One region of the Pantoea sp. SGAir0183 genome, then DNA from elsewhere that is predicted to be linked to it. Evidence: predicted binding sites of a transcription regulator. Region 1 holds the regulator's gene; the other holds the start of a gene.
What was found. Region 1 encodes ArgR, which controls arginine synthesis, uptake and breakdown. Its sites were predicted from a motif close to ANTGAATAAAAATACANT; they were not measured.
Positions count from the first base shown of each region.

Region 1 (7,987 bases):
ATTATTTCTCGAGCATCCTCGCAACGTTAACGCTTACTGACGCCTCGCTTTTTCTGGTCGTGATACTCTGCCCGCCAATCATCAGGACAGGTCACATGAAAAGTAAAAGAGGCACGCCCACGCCACATGATGCGACTTTCCGGCAATTTTTGTCCCAGCCTACGATTGCCCGTGATTTTATGGAACTGCACCTTCCCGCAGCGCTGCTCGCCCTGTGCGATCTGAATACATTAAAACTGGAATCGGGTGCTTTTGTGGAGGAGGATCTGCGGCAATATTTCAGCGATGTGCTGTATAGCATGAAAACTACAAGCAGAGAGGATGGCTACATCCATGTCTTAATCGAACACCAGTCATCACCGGATAAGCATATGGCGTTCAGACTGATGCGCTATGCCATTGCGGCAATGCAGCGGCATCTTGACGCAGGGAACAAACGGCTACCGTTAGTCATCCCGGTTCTGTTCTATAGCGGCAAACGTAGCCCGTATCCTTACAGTACCCGCTGGCTTGATGAGTTTGCAATGCCCGTGCTCGCCAGTGAACTGTATGGCAACGCTTTTCCGCTGGTGGACGTGACGGTTATTCCGGATGAGGACATTATCGGTCACCGCAGCATGGCGGCTTTAACATTGCTGCAAAAGCATATACATCAAAGAGAGTTGACAGAACTCATCGATAAGCTGGCCCCCGTCTTACTGGCTGGATATCTCTCTTCATCGCAAGTGATATCGTTGGTACACTATCTCTTGCAGGCAGGTGAAACAGCCGACGCCGACATTTTCGTCAGGACGCTGGCACAGCGAGTACCGCAACATGAGGATGCATTGATGACTATTGCACAGCAGCTTGAGCAGAAAGGCATTGAAAAGGGCATTCAGCAAGGTTTAAAAGAAGGAATTCAGCTCGGTGAGCAACGTGGTCTGGAGAAAGGACGCAGCGAGGGAGAGCGTGCGGCCGCGCTGAAGATCGCACGCACGATGCTGCAAAATGGTTTGCATCCCCGTGTTGTCGCCGAGATGACAGCACTCTCTGATGACGACTTAGCGCAACTCTGTCATTAAATACGTCACCCATTTCGCGTCAGAGCACCTCATGCGAAAGCCAGTTCCTTTCTTTTAACGCGCCTGAGTGTTGTGCCGCTGGCGCGATCGTTAGCCGATGTCCGTTTTCCTGCGCCTTACGGCTGTCAGGTTCTGCCTCGCCGTTTCAGACAGAAAAAAGCCCCGGCGATCGGGGCTAAAGGGTTCGTCATGAACAGACGAGGAACTATTTATAAAGCTGTGCGGTGAGGTGATAGCTGTCACCGGTATTTGCTTCAATGATTTTGTAAGCGCTTGCGCCTTGCTCATCAGCTTTTTGAGACAGCTGAGCACGATAATCAATCGGAGAGCCTGCTACACCGCTGATGCTTACGGTTCCGGCAGGTTGTAAGTTCTGTGCTTGTTCGGCGGTCACCAGCTGTGCAGCGGAAGCGCCGAATGTCATAGCAGAAAGAAGACTTACTGTTGCGATGGTTGCTTTGATGTTCATGTTTATTTCCTCATAACTGTCAACAACCTACGGAGTCAAAACACAGAGCGGGTTGTCGATTAATTTCAGATACGGCACGATTGCCGTCGATGCATTACTTATAAAGTTCAGCGGTAACGTGGAACGTATCGTCGCGATTATTTTCAATGACGCGATAGTGACCCGCACCCTGGGCATCTGCCTTTTGAGACAGAACCTGGCGAACATTCGTCTGATCGCCGTCGATGCCGCTGACGGTGATGGTTTGATTCAGGGGCTGCAGGTTCATCTCCTCCGCCTGTTGATTTGTTACCGGGCTGGCGGCATGGGCACCAAAGGACAGGAGCGAAGCCAAACTCAGGGCGGCAAAGGTTAATGTGGTTTTCATTACTCTTCTCCAGCAATGTTAATTAACCAGTGAGCATGTGGTCTCATCTGGTTACCTGTCAGTTCAAACGCTTTTATTTGTACAACTCAGCGGTGGCGTGATAGTTGCCATCGTTGTAAGCCTCGATAACACGAAAAGCTTTAGCGCCGTGTTGATCCGCTTTCTCACTCAGTTGCTGTCTGATATCTGATGGCGCACCGGCGACACCACTAACGCTCACAGTGCCGACAGAGTGCAGATTCTGAGCATCCGCAGCAGAAACATATTCAGCTGCAGATGCACCAAATGACAGGGCAGAGAGAATGCTTAAAGCAGCGATGGTAGTTTTAATTTTCATGAAAGATGTCCTCGTCGTGGCTGTTCTTCTTTTTTATTAGTGTGATTCACATCACGAAAGTAAGTATAGGACTAATAACGGCAGAAATTAATATCTGCCTAATAATGTTTTGTAGTCATACTTTAACCTTATGGGATTTTTTTATAACTAAACGTTATTAAAAGCGGTTAAAAAACGGCCTTTGACAGGTAATTACTTATAAAAACAGTAAGATGCGCAACTTTAACTTTTGGTGCGGAAATTTATGGTCGATCAGGCTGCTTGTGAACATAAACTCAAAGGATAGCACCATCGATGCGGTGTAGAGCAGTATAAAATAGCGTGTAAAAGTAGTCAGGATAAAGGGTATGACCAATAGTACAAGGTAAATTGCGGCAATGAGATAGGCTCAACTCGTTGATAATAGAGCGTTTAAACAGAAGAGAACACAAGGAGGGACGCGCTGCAGATCAACCGGCAGATGCGCTGCCGGTCAGAGATAAAGGCTAAAGTTCTTGTTCAAACAATACCAGAATAGCATCGTGCAGTTGCCTGACAGTAAAGGCGCGTGCTGGCGTGATAAAAATGGTGTCGTCTCCTGCAATCGTGCCCAGGATGCCTTCGGACTTACCTAATGAGTCAAGTAAACGTGCAATTAACTGTGCGGCACCCGGGCTGGTATGAATCACGACCAGAGCATCGTTATAGTCAATATCAAGCACCAGATTTTTCAGAGGACTGGTGGTAGTCGGCACGCCCAGTTCCGCAGGTAAACAGTAAACCATTTCCATTTTGGCATTGCGGGTGCGCACCGCGCCAAATTTCGTCAGCATACGAGAAACTTTTGACTGATTAATGTTCTCGAAGCCGTCTTCCTGAAGCGCCTGAACAATCTCGCCCTGAGAGCTGAATTTTTCTTCTTTTAATAATGCCTTGAAGGCTTTAATCAGATCGTCTTGTTTCGATGGGTTTCGCATAATTTACCAGTATACGTAAGACAAACCGCGAACCAGGCCGCAGCAAAGACATTATTATGCATATAAATGAATTTTTATGCAATCGGTTGTTAATTGTACTGCGAGGTCATCATCGCGGGCGGCGATAATAGCAAAGAATCTCCTCAGACCAAAACCCAGCTCACAGCCTGAAAAGGCAAAGGTTGCAAAGGTGTTATATTATTGATGAGGTAAGAAAATAAAAATGTACATTGCCGATCTCTTTCTGCGGATAATACGGTTGCCAGTTCACGGGTATAATGTTTACAGCCTGTTAGTGAGAATGATGCCTTCATCATTTGTTACTAAAGTAAACCTGAACCGGGAATTGCCTGACTCGCGTGAGTAACCTGGCGAGTAAGGGACAGGAAGATGATGTGTCATTTTTTATCCGGCGCTTCTGTATTGAAGCAGGTAGAGCAGGCACCGGACAAACGTCATCCACTGAGCCGTTGGTTACGCTCTGATACAGATGGAATATCGGATCTTCTCTGCCCCACCTTAATAAGGAGTTATGAATGAAAGTTGCCGTTCTCGGTGCCGCGGGTGGCATAGGCCAGGCGCTCGCACTTCTACTCAAAACCCAGCTTCCAGCAGGTTCAGAACTGTCTCTTTACGATATCGCGCCTGTCACGCCGGGCGTGGCAGTAGATCTCAGCCATATTCCTACCGCAGTAAAGGTGCAGGGGTTTAGCGGTGAGGATGCGAAACCAGCCCTGAAAGGGGCCGACGTTGTGCTTATTTCCGCGGGTGTGGCACGCAAACCGGGCATGGATCGTGCGGATCTCTTTAATGTTAACGCCGGCATCGTCAGCAACCTGATCGAGCAGGTGGCGACTACCGCCCCTAAGGCGCTGATTGGTGTCATTACCAACCCTGTTAATACGACCGTGGCGATTGCGGCGGAAGTGCTCAAAAAACACGGCGTCTACGATAAGAATCGTCTGTTCGGTGTCACTACGCTGGACATCATCCGTGCAAACACCTTCGTTGCGGAGCTTAAAGGTAAACAACCTGGCGAAGTTGAAGTGCCTGTCGTCGGTGGGCATTCCGGTGTGACCATCCTGCCATTGTTGTCTCAGGTGCCGGGCGTCAGCTTCAGTGAGCAGGAAGTGGCTGACCTGACCAAACGTATCCAGAATGCGGGTACTGAGGTCGTTGAGGCCAAGGCTGGTGGCGGCTCTGCTACATTGTCTATGGGCCAGGCAGCTGCCCGTTTTGGATTATCGCTGGTGCGCGCATTGAATGGCGAAGCGAACGTAGTGGAATGTGCTTATGTTGAAGGTGAAGGAAAGTATGCCCGCTTCTTCTCCCAAGCGCTGCTGCTGGGCAAGAATGGCGTTGCTGAGCGCAAGCCCATCGGCGCATTAAGTCCGTTTGAACAGCAGGCACTGGAAGGCATGCTTGAAACGCTGAAAAAAGATATCGCGCAGGGCGAAGCCTTTGTGAAGCAATAAAGCGTTTCAGACAACATAACGCCCGGTTCGACCGGGCGTTTTTTATTGCGTTCTGATAACCAACCTGAACAAGATTACGCGCTGTCTCGCTGCGCACCAATCCGCTCTTAACCGGCCCGTTACGGCAATTTTTATTCTCAGAGCCCACCTGAACGGAACGTTCGGGTGGTCGATGCGCTATTACCTGTCGGCGTTTTTCGGCTCAGCGCTTCTACGCGCATCTGGAACGGCGGGAACGGCATTTCAATGCCATGCTCTGCAAAGCCATGTAAAATCAGCTGATGCAGTTCATGGCGAAGCGGCATTCGGTGGCCCATTTCCGCCGCATGCACGCGCAGTTCAAACAACTGAATTCCCTGCTGTAAATCCACCAGGAACACTTCAGGTGGCGGTGTATCCAGCACATAGCTGCAGCGCTCTGCCGCCTGTTTAAGTAGGGTAGTGACTTCTTCACTGCTAACGGTTGCGGGGGCAGGGATGGTCAGCACCACACGCGTGACGGAATCGGAAAGCGACCAGTTAACAAACTGCTCAGTAATGAACGCCTTATTGGGCACGATAATCTCTTTGCGATCCCAGTCAGTGATCGTGGTTGCGCGGGTATTGATGCGCGTAATGCTGCCGGTAAGGTCGCGGATGGTCACGGTATCACCGATACGAATCGGTTTTTCAAACAGGATAATCAGGCCGGAAATAAAGTTCGCGAAAATCTCCTGCAGACCAAATCCCAGCCCGACGCCCAGACCGGTAACCAGCCATTGTAGTTTTGACCACTCAATGCCGATGAGTGAGAAGCCCAGCAAGCCACCGATCAGCAACAGCACATATTTTGTCAGCGTGGTGATGGCATAACCGGTGCCCGGTGACAAATCAAGATGCTGCAGTAACGCAAGCTCAAGCAGAGCCGGCATATTGCGCACCAGTTGTGTGGTAATCACGAATACCAGAATGGCAATCAGGACGGCACCCAGCGTAATAGGTTGAATGCTTTCGACGCCCTGAACGGAGGTATTCACGTCCCACAGACGAATATTTTCAAGGAAACCAAATGCAGAGTGGATTTCTGACCACAGGACGATGACCGATACCAGTGCGATAAGTGTCAAAATGGAGCGTACCAGACGCAGCGACTGGGCACTGATGGCGTCCAGGTCGATAACAGGCTCTTCAATTTCAATTACGTCCGTATTTTGTGCGGCCTGATCTTTCTCCTCTTCGTTGCGCGCACGGTTGGCGAGCATATCGGCACGGCGTTGGCGTGCGCGATCAAAGCCCAGCCTACGTCGCTGAATCAGCATCCAGCGGCGAATGATGTGGTAAATCACCAGCAGGAAAAACCAGATCGCCACAGAGGTTTCCAGACGGGCGAGCAGCGCCTGCGCGGTTTCAAGATAGCCCGTCATTGACGCAAGGGCGGCTACCAGTGGAATAGCGATCATTAGATTCCACAGCAGGCGGTTAATCATATTCTCGCCGCTGCCCTCTTTATCGAGATAAAGCGGTATGCCTGCACGCTTCAGGCTTACCGTTACAATACTGAGCGCGCCACAGATCAAAATAAAGCACAGCCGCCCCAGGGTGGCGGAGAACAGGCGATCGTTAAGGTTATCGAAGGTAATTAGCAACATGATCAGCGGCACGATCAGGCCAATACTCAACGAGTAATAGCGCATCGCGCGTGCAACACGCACCTGAGGCCAGCGGAAATGCACGATGAACAGGCCGTTCGGGCGTGCAAACTGTGCGCTGACCATAAAGATCCACAGCAAAGGTAAGGTGGCGGTGATGCCGTCGCCTATCGCCACGGCGACAGGATAGGGCCAGGCATTTTGCAGGCCGTATCCCAGCGTAGCCCAGAGTACCGGCAGCGGCAGCGCCACCAGAATCGACCAGAACACGGTACGGATTGTCAGGCGAAAACGATCCTGCGTCACCTTACCGACTTTGCTGGCTGAGCGTTCAAGGAAAGCATTGAAGTGACGGCGGGTACTGAGACTGAAGCCGACCAGCAGCACCGCACCGAGAATGGGTAATACCGTGCTGCGGCTGGTAAACATCATGGCCAGCGCTTTACCGAGCTGCCCCAGTGTGTCCAGCGTCAGCAGGTGAGACAGGCCGTTAGCCACATCAAGGGGATAACTCAACGAAATCGGGCTGACATCCGCCGTCCAGAACAGGTAGCGGTGCGTCGCGTCTTTAACTTCGGTTAACGCATCCTGTAGCTGCGTGTTCGCCACTTTCAGCTTGGTGATTTCCAGAATCAGCGTATCGCAGCCCGAAATCAACGAGTTAAGCAGTTCGCGTTGCGTTTTAAGCTGCGCATCCAGAATCCGCTTTTGTTCGCTGGTAAAAGGCTGTCCGTCGGGCTGATGGGCCTTACGCAATACGTTTTGCTGTTCGAGCAAATCTTCATAATGCAGTCGCTGAACACGGAGCTGAGCCATCTCATTGTCGATCTGCTGAGACTTCGGCATGTCAGGTAATCGTGCGACCTGCGCGCGAAGGGCATCACCGAGAAGACTGGATGCACCCAGCCATTGAGATTGTTCCCGTAACGTGGATAGTGCCTGGCGGACCTGAATGATTTGATTGGTAGCGAGGCGTTGTTGTGAGGCCACCAGGTCCATTCGCTGCGCCTGCTGATTCAGTGCGCCAGATAACTCGCGGTTAACGTGAAATTGTTTACTGATCGCTGGCGGCAGATCACCGCTGTTTTCCGCCAGCTGTTCTGTCCGGGCCAGTGCAGTTTCTGCCTCGCGCTGACGTTGCTCATTAAGTTGATTACGCAGCGCCTGGAGATAATTATCGAGCTGGGTGACCTTACGCTGGTGGACTTCGGCGCGCATGCGCGCCAGTTCCTGACGGTTATTTGCCGACAGCTGCGCCAGCTCAAACTCATCCACCCGGGCCTTATTCGCGGCATTTTCTGCCTGACGGGCCATCAGTTGTGCCTGGCCGGCTGGCGTGGCAGGGCTGCCCGCGCTCTGCAGACGTCGCTCGCTCTCCGTCAGCGCCCGACGTGCTTCCGTTTGCTGCTGCGGCAGTTGTGACAGGGAATCGCTGATCTCGCGGGCCCGATCCTGCTCCTGTTGAGCCTGGCGTCCTTCCTCAATCAGCTGACTGCTGATTTGCAGAATCTCTTGTTCCAGCTCGGCACTGCTCATTGTGCTGCGTACCGTCTTCACACTGTCGTTGAGTGAGGCGATTTGCTGTCTCAGCTCGCGTGCCAGACGCGGAAAATCATCAATGACCTGTTGATACTGCTGCGCGCGCTCAACGGCATCATCACGTTCAGAAAGGGCCGCCAGTGCAGCTTCAA
Region 1 covers NZ_CP028053.1:499,316-507,302, forward strand. The annotation lists gene C1N59_RS02405 (Rpn family recombination-promoting nuclease/putative transposase) at 96-1,064, shown strand; gene yhcN (peroxide/acid stress response protein YhcN) at 1,270-1,533, opposite strand; gene C1N59_RS02415 (YdgH/BhsA/McbA-like domain containing protein) at 1,628-1,900, opposite strand; gene yhcN (peroxide/acid stress response protein YhcN) at 1,974-2,237, opposite strand; gene argR (transcriptional regulator ArgR) at 2,723-3,193, opposite strand; gene mdh (malate dehydrogenase) at 3,730-4,668, shown strand; gene mscM (miniconductance mechanosensitive channel MscM) at 4,806-7,987, opposite strand, start outside.

Region 2 (7,987 bases), 310 kb from region 1:
GATGCCGATTGAACTGACAACGGGCATGTAACCTGCACCCAGCAGCGTGTTAATTAATGCAGGATTGCCCGGCGTTGCGTTGCCCACATGGCCCAGCGCTTCATCTAACTGGGTGACATTGACCAGGCCCGCATCGCCCAGGCACAGACCGACGGCCTGAATGCCGTATTTTTTCGCCCAGGCCAACAGCGTTTTATTGGCGGTACCAGCCAGTGCGCCGGTGATGATGTCAATCTGATCGGCAGGCGTAACACGCAAACCGTTCTTCTTTTGCACCGGCAGCGCCAGTTTTTTCATCAGTTCATCGACCAGGCAACCGCCACCGTGAACGATAATCAGGGGGCGCTGATGAGCAGAACGGTAGGCCAGCAACGCGTCAAATAAACGGGCCAGTGCTTCTTCGCTGTCTAACAGCACACCGCCCAGCTTGATAATTAATGGATTAGTCATGGTTTAGTCGTCCGTTAAATCAGTGACTGCGTTTCAGGGAAACCGAAACGAATATTAAGACACTGTACTGCCTGAGAGGCTGCCCCTTTAAGCAGGTTATCTTCAGCAGCCACCACAATCAGGTGTTCGCCCTGTACGGCAAAGCCAATATCGCAGTAAGGCAGACCGACCACGGCTTTCAATGCCGGTACGCCTTGCTCGTAAACGCGTACCAGCGGCTTATCATGGTAGGCATTGTGAAAGACCTCAGCGACATCATCACGGCTGACGCCGGCATTAAGACGGCAGGTGATCGTGGCCAGGATGCCACGCGGGAAACTGCCCAGGTGCGGCGTAAAAATTACCGGTGTGCCCAGGTGCGCCACAATTTCAGGATGATGACGATGATTAAAAATACCGTAAGGCTGCAGACTGACTTCACAGAAGCTGGTACCAACATTCGCTTTGCGCCCTGCTCCACTGACGCCACTGGTGGCATTGATGACCGGCCACTGCGCCTCATTCAGTAAACCGGCATCCACCAACGGCTTGAGTGCCAACTGAGAGGCGGTGGGATAGCAGCCAGGGACGGCAATCAGCTGTGCTTCTTTGATTTTTTCCTGCTGGAACTCCGCCAGACCGTAAACGGCTTTATCCAGCCAGTCCCCATGCTGGTGCGTGAAGCCATAAAACTGCGTGTAAAACTTGCCGTCGTTGACGCGGAAAGCGCCGGACAGATCAAACACGACGCAGCCAGCTTTCAGAAATTCAGGCGCCAGGTCGTGACTGACTTCGTGGGCCGTCGCCAGAAACACCACATCAACTTTATCTGCCCATTCGTCGGCGCGGCTCAGTGGCTGCAGCGGCAGATCCACCACGCCTTTCAGCTGTGGATGAAGATCGGACAAGCGCTTACCCGCATCGGGACTTTGCGCAGACACCGCCAAAGCGGTTATGTTGATATGTGGATGGCGATTAAGGAAGGTGGCAAGCTCTACGCCAGCGTAACCACTGGCACCAACGATCAGCGTATTCAACATCAGGCTGTATACCTTTATTACAGTCACACGTTCCGGGTCGCGGCCTTGCCCCGTTGCCCACGATGTCGTTTGCAGCGATTTAAGGTTCACATGCACACGACGTTAATGTATTTTTATTCACTATTAATGCATGAATATTGATACATCCTAACTCAAGGACCGTCAACAGTGAAGACAAAATTACCGCCTTTTATCGAACTCTACCGCCAGTTGATCGCAACACCGTCTATCAGCGCAACCGATGCCGCTCTCGATCAGAGCAATGAAACTTTAATCAATTTACTGGCTGGCTGGTTCCGTGACCTGGGTTTTACCGTGGAAGTCCAACCCGTGCCGGGCACGCGGCATAAATTTAATATGCTGGCGCGCACCGGAAGCGGTGCGGGCGGTCTGCTGCTTGCCGGGCACACCGATACCGTTCCGTTTGATGATGGTCGCTGGACTCGCGATCCCTTTACCCTGACCGAGCACGACAACAAGTTGTACGGTCTGGGTACCGCCGATATGAAAGGCTTCTTCGCGTTTATTCTGGACACGCTCCGTGATGTGGATGTGACAGCCCTGAGTAAGCCGCTTTATATTCTGGCCACCGCTGATGAAGAAACCACCATGGCGGGCGCGTCATATTTTGCCGCATCCACACAGCTTCGCCCTGACTGCGCCATTATTGGCGAACCGACGTCGCTGAAACCTGTCCGTGCGCACAAAGGACATATCTCAAATGCGATTCGTATTCAGGGTCAATCCGGCCATTCCAGCGATCCGGGTCGCGGCGTCAACGCCATTGAGCTGATGCATGAGTCGATTACCGAACTCATGCAACTGCGCAATACGCTGAAAGCCCGTTACAACCATGATGGTTTTGCGATTCCTTATCCCACAATGAACTTTGGTCATATTCATGGCGGTGATGCAGCAAACCGTATCTGCGCCTGCTGCGAATTGCACATGGACATCCGCCCTTTGCCGGGGCTGACGCTGAGCGATCTTGACGCGCTGCTGAATGAGGCACTGGCGCCGGTGAGCGAACGCTGGCCGGGACGGATTACCATCGAAGAATTGCATCCGCCGATTCCGGGCTATGAATGTCCGGTTGACCATGAGCTGGTCAAGGTGGTGGAAAAACTGCTGGGTACACCGACAGAAGTGGTGAATTATTGCACTGAAGCCCCGTTTATCCAGCAACTTTGTCCAACGCTGGTGCTGGGCCCGGGTTCTATCAACCAGGCGCATCAGCCGGACGAATTTATCGATACCGCATTTATTCAGCCTACGCGCGCCTTAATCGCTCAGGTTGTGCAGCATTTCTGTCACTAATTATCATCAAACGGGGCATTTCACTGTATTAACAGCAAAATGCCCTGCCAATCTGTGGGATTTGATAATAAGAATAACTTATCCCGCTTCGCCGCTATCAAATTCCATGAATTTCCGTCAGTTAGCTGCACGTTTCCCTCACTTTAAGTCATTTGACGAACGCCTGATTACGTGGCTAGATAAAAGACGATGTTATACCCACTGGGCAATCATCCCACTTTATTCAGCTTGCGACGGGCAGCAACTGAAGAACCCCGGTCAGAGCCGGGAGGACGACGTTGCTGGCTTTTCTGCTGCCTGAAAAGGCCGGGTATAGAGGTTTATCAAGACGATAAGGGTGTCAGGGTCACATGAACGAACAATATTCCGCAATGCGAAGTAATGTCAGTATGCTCGGCAAACTGCTCGGGGATACGATTAAGGATGCGCTGGGAGAGAATATCCTGGGCCAGGTGGAAACCATCCGTAAGCTTTCTAAGTCATCCCGTGCAGGAAATGACACTCATCGTAAGGAATTGCTGAATACGCTGCAAAACCTGTCAAATGACGAGTTATTGCCCGTGGCGCGTGCCTTTAGTCAGTTCCTCAACCTCACTAACGTGGCTGAGCAGTATCAAACGATTTCCCGCAGCGGCGATGGCGCAAACCACCCTGAACTATTGAAAAAAACATTTGAAACCCTCAAGCAAAATAATCTCAGTGAAAGTGCGATTCATAAAGCCATTGAATCACTTTCCCTGGAACTGGTTTTAACCGCGCACCCTACTGAAATTACACGCCGCACGCTGATTCACAAACTGGGCGAGGTCAACAGCTGTCTTGAACAACTCGACCACAGCGATATCTCTGAATACGAACGCAACCAGATTATGCGCCGCCTGCGCCAACTGGTCGCGCAGGCCTGGCATACGGATGAGATCCGTAAATACCGTCCAACGCCGGTTGATGAAGCCAAGTGGGGATTCGCCGTCGTTGAAAACAGCCTGTGGGAAGGTGTACCTGCATTTTTGCGTGAGCTGAATGAGCAGGTAGAAGAGACGTTTGGCATTAAGTTACCGGTTGATTTTGTGCCGGTGCAGTTCACCTCCTGGATGGGCGGAGACCGTGACGGTAACCCGAACGTCACCGCCGCCATTACCCGCCATGTTATGCAGCTCAGCCGCTGGAAAGCCACCGATCTGTTTCTGCGCGATATTGGCGTGTTGATTTCGGAACTGTCGATGTCCGAATGCAGTCAGGAAGTTGCCGAGCTGAGTGGCGATCCTGAGGCGCTGGAGCCGTATCGCGTGATCTTAAAGCGTCTGCGCAGTCAGCTAATGTCTACCCAGGCTTACCTGGAGCGCCGCCTGAAAGGCGAGCGCTTGCCCCGCCCGGCAGACCTGCTGGTCTCCAACGCGCAGTTGTGGGATCCGCTTTTCGCTATCTATCAGTCCCTGCAGCAGTGCGGCATGGGCATTATTGCCAACGGTCAGTTACTGGATACGCTGCGCCGTGTGAAATGCTTTGGCGTGCCGCTGGTTCGCATCGACGTCCGTCAGGAAAGCACCCGTCACACTGAAGCTATCGCTGAAATTACCCGCTATCTGGGCCTGGGCGATTATGAAAGCTGGTCGGAAGCCGACAAGCAGGCTTTTCTTATCCGTGAGCTGAACTCCAAGCGCCCTTTACTTCCACGCAGTTGGGAACCGAGTGACGAAACCCGCGAAGTGCTGGAAACCTGCAAAGTAGTGGCAGAAGCGCCCCAGGGCTCTATCGCAGCCTATGTCATTTCGATGGCGAAAACGCCGTCTGATGTCCTTGCCGTCCATCTGTTACTGAAAGAGGCTGGCATTCCGTTCGCTATGCCGGTTGCTCCCCTGTTTGAAACCCTGGATGACCTGAACAATGCCAATGATGTGATGAGCAAACTGCTTAACATCGACTGGTACCGTGGTTTTATTCAGGGCAAACAAATGGTCATGATTGGCTATTCCGACTCGGCGAAAGATGCCGGCGTGATGGCCGCCAGCTGGGCACAATACCAGGCACAGGATGCACTGATTAAAACCTGCGAAAAGGCGGGCGTTTCCCTCACGCTATTCCACGGACGCGGCGGCACCATCGGCCGCGGTGGTGCACCCGCGCATGCCGCACTGCTGTCCCAGCCGCCAGGCAGCCTCAAAGGCGGCCTGCGCGTGACGGAACAGGGCGAAATGATTCGCTTCAAGTACGGCTTGCCGGAAGTCACTATCGCCAGCCTGTCGCTTTATACCGGCGCGATTCTGGAAGCCAACCTGATGCCGCCGCCGGAACCCAAACCGGAATGGCGTAATATCATGAACCAGCTTTCTGCCGACTCCTGCGCCATGTACCGGGGTTATGTGCGTGAGAATAAGGATTTTGTGCCTTACTTCCGTTCCGCAACCCCTGAGCAGGAACTGGGCAAGCTGCCCCTGGGCTCTCGTCCGGCGAAGCGTCGTCCGACGGGCGGTGTGGAATCCCTGCGCGCCATTCCCTGGATTTTTGCCTGGACGCAAAACCGCCTGATGTTACCCGCCTGGCTGGGCGCGGGCGCCGCCCTGCAGCAGGCGATGCTGGCAGGCCATCAGGATCAGCTTGAGGCCATGTGCCGCGACTGGCCCTTTTTCTCAACCCGCCTTGGTATGCTGGAAATGGTGTTTTCGAAAGCAGACCTGTGGCTGGCGGAGTATTACGATCAGCGGCTGGTTGATAAATCGTTATGGCCATTAGGTAAACAGCTGCGTGACCAGCTGGATGCCGATATTAAAGCGGTGCTGACCATCGCCAACGATTCCCATCTGATGGCGGACCAGCCGTGGATTGCCGAATCGATTGCCCTGCGTAACGTTTATACCGATCCCCTGAACGTACTCCAGGCAGAGCTGCTTCACCGTTCACGTGCACAGGAAGCCCGTGGTGAAGAACCGGATGCGCGTGTCGAACAGGCGCTGATGGTGACGATTGCCGGTGTCGCTGCAGGGATGCGTAATACAGGTTAACTCACAGAAACAGGGCGGTTGATACCGCCCTGTTTCGTATCAGTTAACGTCATCCTCATATCGCCATTACAGGTCGCCCAACTGACGCGGGGGCAAAAGGTATCGCACATTTCAGATTGTAGAAATACCGGTCTTTTACCCTTTCGCGTGACAGAATATTCACCCTGTTCGTAGCAGGCTCAGGTGACCAATGGCATGCCATAGCTTCTCTGCCATTTCGCTGATCCGGGGCGGGAAGAATGAAGAGTAATCTGTCCGTTTAGCGCTGACCGGCAAAAAAACGCATCCTGCCACCACCACCCAACGCTTCCCCCTCAACATAGTGAGACGTTCAGACATTCAACGTGACCGATGCTCCCCTCAGCGCCAGTCAAAATGGCGCCACAGGCAGGCAAACGTTACCGCACGTTATGACATCGGCGAGCAGAAACAGGGCAAAAAAACAGGTGCCGGAGCACCTGTGTTGAAACCTGTTTAGAGGAGTTGCGCGAGGCGATTGATATCAGACTGTATCGCGCCTGCCGTGACGTCACGACCCGCGCCAGGTCCGCGAATCACCAGAGGATTATCGCGATACCAGCGGCTGTCGATGGCAAACACATTATCGCAGGGCAGTAAGGCTGCCAGAGGATGCTCAGGACGAACGGCTTCCACACCCACACGTGCTTTGCCATTGGCATCAAACCGTGCCACATAACGCAGGACCAGCCCCATTTCCTGGGCGGCTTCAAACCGTTGCAGCATCTGCTCGTTAAGTTCGTCACCGTTCTCGAAGAAATGGTCGACGGATTCATCACAGTTCTGGGGCACCAGTGACTCGACGCGTACCTGATCGGGTTCAATGTTATAGCCCGCTTCACGGGCCAAAATGACCAGCTTACGCATCACATCCTCGCCAGACAGATCAACACGCGGATCCGGCTCGGTTAAGCCCTGCTGCCATGCCTGATCCACCAGTTCGGTAAAGGGCACCGTCCCGTCAAACTGCAGGAAAAGCCAAGACAATGTGCCAGAGAAAATACCGCTAATCGACAGAATGGTATCGCCACTTTCACGCAGATCCCGCACCGTATAGTTGATGGGTAAACCTGCGCCTACGGTGGCGTTATATAACCAGTGACGCCCGGTTTTTTCGAAGGCATCGCGAATCTCACGCCAGGTTTGCGTGTCGGACGCGCCCGCAATCTTATTAGCGCTAATCACGTGGAAGCCATGACTGGCAAAATCCAGATACTGCTGTGCCAGTGGTTTACTGGCGGTGACGTCCAGCACCACAAGATCATCGTAAGGATGCGCCCGCATCCACAGAAACAGCGATTCTTCATCACGTGTTTCCGCTTCATCGTCAAAGAAGGCCAGCGCGCGACTGGCATCAAGCCCGTCATAGTTCAACAGGCTGCGTTGACTGTCGACCACACCCGCCAGCACAAATTCAAAACCGGTTCGTGCTGATAAGGTTTCCTGCTCACGCGCAAACAGTTCCAGCCAGCGTGAGCCGATATTGCCTTTGCCAAACAGCATCAGGCCAATTCGCTTTTCGGCACGAAACAGGGAGCTGTGTAAGCCCTGAATTAAATGCTGCGTCGGCCCCACGCGCAGGACCGCCACCACGCTGATATGTTCTGGCGACTGACAAACAAACTCAACCGGCTGATCTTTCAACTGCTGCCAGAAACGGTGCGTATGCAACGGATTACGAGTCACGCCTGCTCCGACCAGCGCCACCAGCGCTAAGCCATCACGTAACTGTAAATGCCCGGGTAAGCCTGCGTCCTGCAACAACGTGAAGGCGCTGTTAACCACTTCAGAGGTATAACAGAGTTGCAGCAGCTGACGATCAGGATGAACGCCCATTGCCAGTGGGCGCATCTGCGCACGCGTGAGCAACTGATCGATCTCTTTGCGCAAGAGCGTAAAATCGTGCTGCCCGGGAAGCTGGATTTCGACCAGACACACATCATCGTGACTGGTCACAATGCGTGCGCCCGTTCCGGAAGCGAGGACGCGCTCAATACGGGTTGAGCCCTGTTCTGGCTGATAGCTACAGCGCAACTGCAAATCGATGTCGCTGCCGGAAACGGGCTGTAAGGTGCGGGTATGCAGCACCGGTGCGGCGAGGCGCGCCAGTTCACTGGCCTCATCAAGACGCAGCAGCGGCAGCAGACAGGCATCAGAAACTTTACGTGGATCGGCACTGTAAAC
Region 2 covers NZ_CP028053.1:190,570-198,556, reverse strand. The annotation lists gene argB (acetylglutamate kinase) at 1-450, opposite strand, end outside; gene argC (N-acetyl-gamma-glutamyl-phosphate reductase) at 465-1,469, opposite strand; gene argE (acetylornithine deacetylase) at 1,638-2,786, shown strand; gene ppc (phosphoenolpyruvate carboxylase) at 3,137-5,785, shown strand; gene C1N59_RS00900 (bifunctional aspartate kinase/homoserine dehydrogenase II) at 6,260-7,987, opposite strand, start outside.
Region 2: the regulator ArgR is predicted to act here: its motif matches at 1,574-1,591, upstream of argC (N-acetyl-gamma-glutamyl-phosphate reductase).